3 regions of the Methylobacterium sp. 174MFSha1.1 genome follow, and region 1 is predicted to be linked to each of the others. Evidence: predicted binding sites of a transcription regulator. Region 1 holds the regulator's gene; each other region holds the start of a gene.
The links. The regulator LexA, encoded in region 1, represses DNA repair genes until DNA is damaged. The targets are predictions, from matches to a motif close to TGTTCNNNNTGTGTTCNG.

Region 1 (2,264 bases):
CGGCGGGGATGACGGGTCTCCTCGTGCGGCTCGCGCCCGGCGCGATCCACACCCCGCACTGGCATCCGGGCGCGAACGAGTGGCACTACGTCCTGCGGGGGCGCACCCGCGTGACCCTGTTCGGGCCGGACAAGCGCCTGGCCGTGGCGGAGCTGGGCCCGGGCGACTGCGCCTACATCCCGCGGGCCTGCGGGCATTCCGTCGAGAATATCGGGACCGGGACGGCCGAGATCGTCGGCGTGCACGACAGCGGGGTCTACAGCGAGACGTCGCTGGCGGGCTGGCTCGCCCAGGCGCCGCGCCACCTGCTCGCCGCCAATCTCGGCCTCGACGAGCAGGCCGCCGCCGGCTTCCCGACGGCGTCGCGGGTCTTCAGCCGGACCGCCTGAGGGCGCGGGCGGCTCACGAGGATTCTGAAGGAGGACGGGGCGGGCCGGCATCCGGTCCGCCCCGTCCTGTCCTTCAATACTTGCGGACGAGGCTCACCAGCCGGCCCTGGATCCGCACCCGGTCCGGCCCGAGCACCCGGGTCTCGTAGGCCGGGTTGGCGGCTTCCAGCGCGATCGAGGAGCCGCGGCGGCGCAGGCGCTTGAGGGTCGCCTCCTCGTCGTCGATCAGCGCCACGATGATGTCGCCGGTATTGGCGGTCTCCTGGCGACGGATCACCACGAGGTCGCCGTCGAGGATGCCGGCCTCGATCATCGAGTCGCCGCGCACCTCGAGCGCGTAGTGCTCGCCGCTGGCGAGGAAGTCCGGCGACATCGCCACCGAGCGGCTCTGGCTCTGGATCGCCGAGATCGGCGTACCGGCGGCGATCCGGCCCATCACCGGCACGCTGACCGACTGGCCGCTCTCGTCCGACGCCATCGTCATCGCGGGGATGCCGGCGGGCCGCTTCGGCTCGTGGGCGCGCCCGCCCTCGACCACGCTGGGGTTGAACCGCACGACCTCGGCGGTCGGCACGGGCGCGGCCGCCACGGGCCCGGTCACCGCGTCGGGGATGCGGATCACCTCGATCGCCCGGGCCCGGTTCGGCAGACGGCGCAGGAAGCCGCGCTCCTCCAGCGCCGTGATCAGCCGGTGGATGCCCGATTTCGATTTGAGATCGAGGGCGTCCTTCATCTCGTCGAAGGACGGGGGGACGCCCGTCTCGCGCATTCTCTGCTGAATGAAGCGGAGCAGGTCCAACTGCTTACGCGTGAGCATGTGACACTCTCATCCCCGCGCTGGCGCGCTCCGGAAACAAATCGCGAACATGGTAAGCGTTCCGCAAGTGTTCCGCAAGCGGGTCTGGAACTGCGGCGCCCGTGGGGCGGAAATATATCCGCGCAACAGGGAAGACCCGGGCATCGTCTCCGATCACTGGGCATCCTGCATCGCCGAGGCACCGCCCGAAGCAGGACCAGTTCCTCGATCCGCCTCAGAGTTTTCGGACCGGTCAGCGCACAGGAGGTGCCCAGATCTCGAGGGCGGCGGTGTCGACGGCGCGCGGCAGCAGCCCCTCGGCGCGGAACGCGTCGGCGATCGTCTGCTGCTCGGAGAGCCCGTCCCGGGTGACGGGCTCGACCCGATAGCTGCGATGGGCGTTCGCCGCCAGGACGATCTCGGGATCGAGCTTCCAGAGCGCGGCGAGGCGCGCGGCGGCCTCGGCCGGGTTCGCCTTCACCCAGGCCCCGGTCTGCGCCAGCTTGCCGAACAGGAGGCCGAGCACCGGCCCGTTCGCCGCCGCGTAAGCGTCGGCGGCGAGGTAGTAGCGCTTGTAGAGCGACAGCCCGGCCCCGTCGCGCAGGACCCGCGCGCCGGCCTGCTTGTGCGCCGCGGTCAGGAACGGGTCCCAGGCGGCCCAGGCCTCGACGCCCCCGCTCTCCAGCGCGGCCCGCCCGTCGGCCGGGCTCAGGTACGCCGGCACGATGCTGCGGAAGGACAGGCCGGCCTCCTTGAGTGCGGCGAGGACCAGGAAGTGGTTGCCCGCCCCCTTGGTGACCGCGATCCGCTTGCCCTTGAGGTCGGCCACGGAGCGGAGGCCCGAATCCTTCGGTACCAGGATTCCTTGGGCTTCGGGCGAAGCCGCCTCCTGCGCGAGGTAGGTGATGCGCGCGCCGGCCGCCTGCGCGAAGACCGGCACCGTGTCGGCGACGTCGGCCGAGACGTCGATCGAGCCGGCGTTGAGCGCTTCCATGATCGGCAGGCCGCTGGTGAATTCGTGCCAGGACAGGCCGACGCCCTGCGCCGACAGGGCCTGTTCCAGGCTGCCGTCCTGGCGC
Region 2 (2,264 bases), on a different contig from region 1:
TGTCAATTTCGTGACCCCACAATCCTGGGGCGTCACCACGGCCGAGCGCCTGGAGGCGATGGCCCGGAAAGTCCAGCCTTTCGGCTGGCACGTCCAGGTCTACATGACCGGCGACCAGATCGCCGACCACGCCGAGGTCCTGGCGCGCCTGCCGACCCCGCTCGTCATCGACCATCTCGCCCGCCTGCTGCCCGGGCAGGGGCTGAACCACCGCGCCGTCCCGGTCGTGCGCAAGCTGCTCGATGGCGGCCGGACCTGGATGAAGCTGTCGGGCGCCTACCTCAACACCACGAGCGGGCCGCCGGTCTATGCGGACGCGACCGAGGTCGCCAAGCTCTTCGCGGCGGCGGCGCCGGAGCGGATGGTCTGGGGCAGCGACTGGCCACATCGCGGCGAGAAGCACATGCCGGACGATGCCGGCCTATTCGACCTCCTCGCCGACTGGGCTCCTGGCGAGGCCGCGCGGCGGCGCATCCTCGTCGAAAACCCGGCGACGCTTTACGGCTTCGGCAGGTCCTGAGCGGCGAGCCCTCAGCGAGGCGTGGGATCCTTGATCCCCGCGCCGCTGCGTGACTGGTCCCGGGCCGACGGTCGAGGGACAGTGGCGGGTTCCGGCGGTGCGATCTCGCCTCGGACTCGGAAACATCCGAGCTCGAGACGCGCGATCGACCGACTTCGAAGATCCGCTATCAAGCGTTGAGCAGCGATTCTCAGCGCGATCGCCGAAGGTCCGGAACTGGCGCGGAGCCGAACGGACCGAGGTGTGGCCTCCGACATCATGCGGGCGGTTCGGTCGCCGCCAAAGAACTGCGCAGCATCCATGCCCCTGCTCCGCCGCAACATCGTCACTGCCTTGCGTGTGGCGGCTGGAAATATGCCAGGGCAGGGGAGGGGACCGATGACGATGAGAGGGTCTTGCAGACAGTGACACTAAGCTGTCCCTCGCGGCGCGCGAGGCGAAAGCTCGGTTCCGAGCGTTTTCCAGGCATTCGATTGCCTGTCAGGTTTTTTGGACACTGGCTGTTGAGGACTGAAGCGCCGATCCGGGTTGGTATCGGCCTACGGCCCCTTGACCGCACATGCTTGAGCAGGAACAAACGCTGAACTTCGAGGCAGTTGGCACCGCGCGCGTGTCGCCAACAGGGGATGCGGTTTCAGCTCCACGCCCATGCGCAAGATCATCCACATCGACATGGACGCGTTCTATGCCTCCGTCGAGCAGCGCGACGACCCAAGCTTGCGGGATCGGCCGCTGGCGGTGGGCGGCTCGCGCGAGCGCGGCGTCGTGATGGCAGCGAGCTACGAGGCACGGCGCTTCGGTGTCCGCTCGGCCATGCCGTCGGCCACCGCGCGCCGGCTCTGTCCCGACCTCGTGTTCGTGCGGCCCCGCTTCGATGCCTACAAGGCCGTCTCGTCCGAGATCCGTGCTGTGTTCGAGGAGCACACGCCTGTTATCGAGCCGGTGGCGCTCGACGAGGCGTACCTCGACGTCACTGAGAACCTGAAGGGCCTGCCGACCGCGACCGAGGTCGCGAGGGACATCCGCGCCACGATCCTCGCTCGAACTGGGCTCGTCGCTTCGGCGGGCGTGTCCTACAACAAGTTTTTGGCCAAGGTTGCCTCTGACCACAGGAAGCCCGACGCGCTGTTCGTCATCACACCGGCGATGGGGCCGAGCTTCGTCGAGGGTCTCCCCATCGGCCAGTTTCGCGGCGTCGGACCGGCGACCGAGGCGAAGATGTGGCGCCTGGGTATTCAGACCGGCGCCGATCTCAAGGCACGCTCACTCGACGAGTTGCGGGCGGCCTTCGGCAGCGCGGGCGACTACTATCACCAAGTGGCGCGTGGCATCGACGAGCGACCGGTGCGGGCGCACCGCGAGCGCAAATCGATCGGCGCAGAAACGACGTTCTCGCAGGATACGAGCGAGTACGCGGTGCTCGCCGAGCGCCTACAGCCATGCCTCGACAAGGTGTGGGCGGTGGCGACCGCGAAGGCAGTTGTGGCGCGCACCGTCACGCTTAAGCTGAAGTTCTCGGACTTTGCCCAGATCACCCGGGCGCGTTCGCTGCCGGTTGCGCTGGAGGACCGCGCGACGCTGGAAGGGGTCAGCCTCGGCCTGCTGCGCGAGGCATTTCCCTTGCGCCGGAGCGTGCGGCTGATCGGTGCAGGGCTCTCTTCGCTGCAGGCACCGTCCGGTGATGACGAGGCACAGCAGCTCGATCTTTCCTTGTGACAAGGTCGGACGTCCAACGCGCCACCGG
Region 3 (2,264 bases), on a different contig from region 1:
CGGCTCCGCACGGCGCCCCGAATCCCGCGTCTTGCCGTTGAGATTCCGTGGCTTTTCCGATTCGTCCACCGCGCAGACCTGCCTACGGGACGTGACCGATCCCACGCCGAATTGCCTACGCTTCGTCGCAACCAGGCAGCCGGCCGGTAACCCTTCGCCCGTGGGGCGCCGCGCGTCGCGTCCAAGTATTGCCGGGCCCCGGCGGCCTCGCGAGAGTCGCGCAAGAGTCCCGCATCGGGACGGCGAATCATCAGTCAGCGTACAGGCGAGTCGGTTCCGGCCGCTCATGCCTCGGCTCGACTCGTTCCCGCGGAAACGATCCCGGCTGTGCTGGGCTTTGTCGGACGAGGACTCGTGAGCCGCGAGTCTCCGACTCGGCGGCGTCGCCCCAAGACTCGGGAGGGGCGGGGAGGGGGAGCGCCTCGCACGGCCCGGGCCCGGATCGCGAAGCCTCCCCCTCCGGCCGATCCGGGACGGGGCGGATCTCGGCGACCAGACCCCGAAAAGACCCTAACTTCCGATCCCCAAAAGCCTTTTTATGAAAGATTCAGAATCTGGATTCTGAGTCTGAATCCGTAGAGCTATATGGGTATTATATGGGGTGGCGATTTTCTGAAGTCCTGCAAGGGGTTGAGCCCTGTTCGCGTAGGCAGGTCTGCGCGGTCGCGTAGGCAACTCGGCGCGGCCGCGTAGGCAGGTCTGCGCGGAAACGGGGGGCCGGCGAAGGCGACTCGGCGTGGCCCCGTAGGTTACTCGGCGCGAGGGTCCGATTAACAGCTTGGAAAGCTGTGTGAATCGCGGATGGCCCGCCGTAGGCGATTCAGCGTGCCGCACGAGGCCGCACGACACCCCGGACGGCACCGGATTCGTGACCTCGGCGCAGCGCGCCGACCCCCGAAGCGCCGGGATCGCCGGAATCTCCGCCAGGCGGCCCGTGGAGGGCCGTCGCGCCCCAGGACAGTTGTACGGCACTTCTCGGCCTCGAATCCAGCTCAGCGGCGCTCCTGGCGGCTTTGCGGGCGTTGTCCAACGGCTGTGCCCGCCTGCCGCCAGATTCGCACGCCCGCCCGATCCCCTTGTTCCACCGCGCTTTCCGGGCGCTGCCGACCCAGCTGTCCCCGCTGCCGTCAACAGGGGGCCGGTTCCCGGAGGCTCCGACAGCGCCGCCGTCCACAGCCCCGATTGACACTTCGGTGAAACCGAACAAAACAAGAACGAGTTGGTGTTTCGGTCGGTGATGGGCATGAGATGCGACAGGCCGAGCGGGAGCAGCAGCTCGCGGCGTTGCGCGAGCGGATCGGGGGGCTGGCGTCCGAGGGGGCGGGCCGGCCGGTCCTGCCGTTCGGCGTCGCGGCCCTGGACGGGCACCTGCCGGGCGGGGGCCTGCGCCTCGGCGCGGTGCACGAGGTGCTGGCGGCGGGGCCCGTGGACGGGGAGGGGGCGCTCGCGGCCCTGTTCGCCGCCGCGATCCTCGCCCGGCTCCCCGGCCCGGTCCTGTGGTGCCTGGCGAGCCGCGACCTGTTCGCCCCCGGCCTCGCCGCGGTCGGCCTCCACCCCGACCGGGTGCTCTACGCCGAGACCCGGCGCGACGCCGAGGTCCTGCCCACCATGGAGGAGGGCCTGCGCCATCGCGGCCTCGCGGCAGTGGTCGGCGAGGTCGCCCGGCTCGGGCTCACCCCGTCGCGCCGGCTCCAGCTCGCCGCCGAGGGCAGCGGCAGCCTCGCCCTGGTGATCCGCCGCTGGGGCGCCGCCGTCCCGGAGCCCAACGCCGCCGCGACCCGCTGGAGCGTCGTCGCGGCGCCGTCCCCCGCTCTTCCCGTACCGGGCCTGTCGCGGGCCCGCTGGACCGTGGCGCTCGTCCGCGCCCGGGGCGCCGAGCCCCGCACCTGGCTCCTCGAGGCTCCCGATGCGAAGGGTCGTCTGCGTGTTCCTGCCGACCTGGCCGACCGACCGCTGGCGACGCCGGAGCGGCGGGCCGCCGCCGGATGAGCCCCTGGTCGCGGCGGCCCAGGAGGGATCGCGCCGGGTGCTCACGGCCGTCGACCGCGCCGCCCGGGCTCTGCGCCTGCGCCCCGGCCTCGCCCTGGCGCAGGCGCAGGCGATGGTGCCGGGCCTCACGGTGATCGAGGCCGATCCGGAGGACGATGCCGCCGCGCTCGCCCGCCTCGCGGCCTGGTGCCTGACCTATGCTCCCCTCGTCGCCCCCGACCCGCCGGACGGGATCTGGATCGACGTCGCGGGGGCGGCCCACCTGCATGGCGGCG

Region 2: dinB (DNA polymerase IV) is a predicted target of LexA. The motif match lies at 1,090-1,107, and genes of this name have one in related genera.
Region 3: BM430_RS24310 (ImuA family protein) is a predicted target of LexA. The motif match lies at 1,200-1,217, and genes of this name have one in related genera.

The regions. Positions count from the first base shown of each region.
Region 1 covers NZ_FPCB01000054.1:13,343-15,606, reverse strand. The annotation lists gene BM430_RS30825 (cupin domain-containing protein) at 1-389, shown strand, start outside; gene lexA (transcriptional repressor LexA) at 463-1,206, opposite strand; gene BM430_RS30815 (aliphatic sulfonate ABC transporter substrate-binding protein) at 1,439-2,264, opposite strand, start outside.
Region 2 covers NZ_FPCB01000017.1:29,187-31,450, reverse strand. The annotation lists gene BM430_RS15645 (amidohydrolase family protein) at 1-520, shown strand, start outside; gene dinB (DNA polymerase IV) at 1,169-2,236, shown strand.
Region 3 covers NZ_FPCB01000030.1:87,957-90,220, reverse strand. The annotation lists gene BM430_RS24310 (ImuA family protein) at 1,249-1,989, shown strand; gene BM430_RS24305 (DUF6504 family protein) at 1,907-2,264, shown strand, end outside.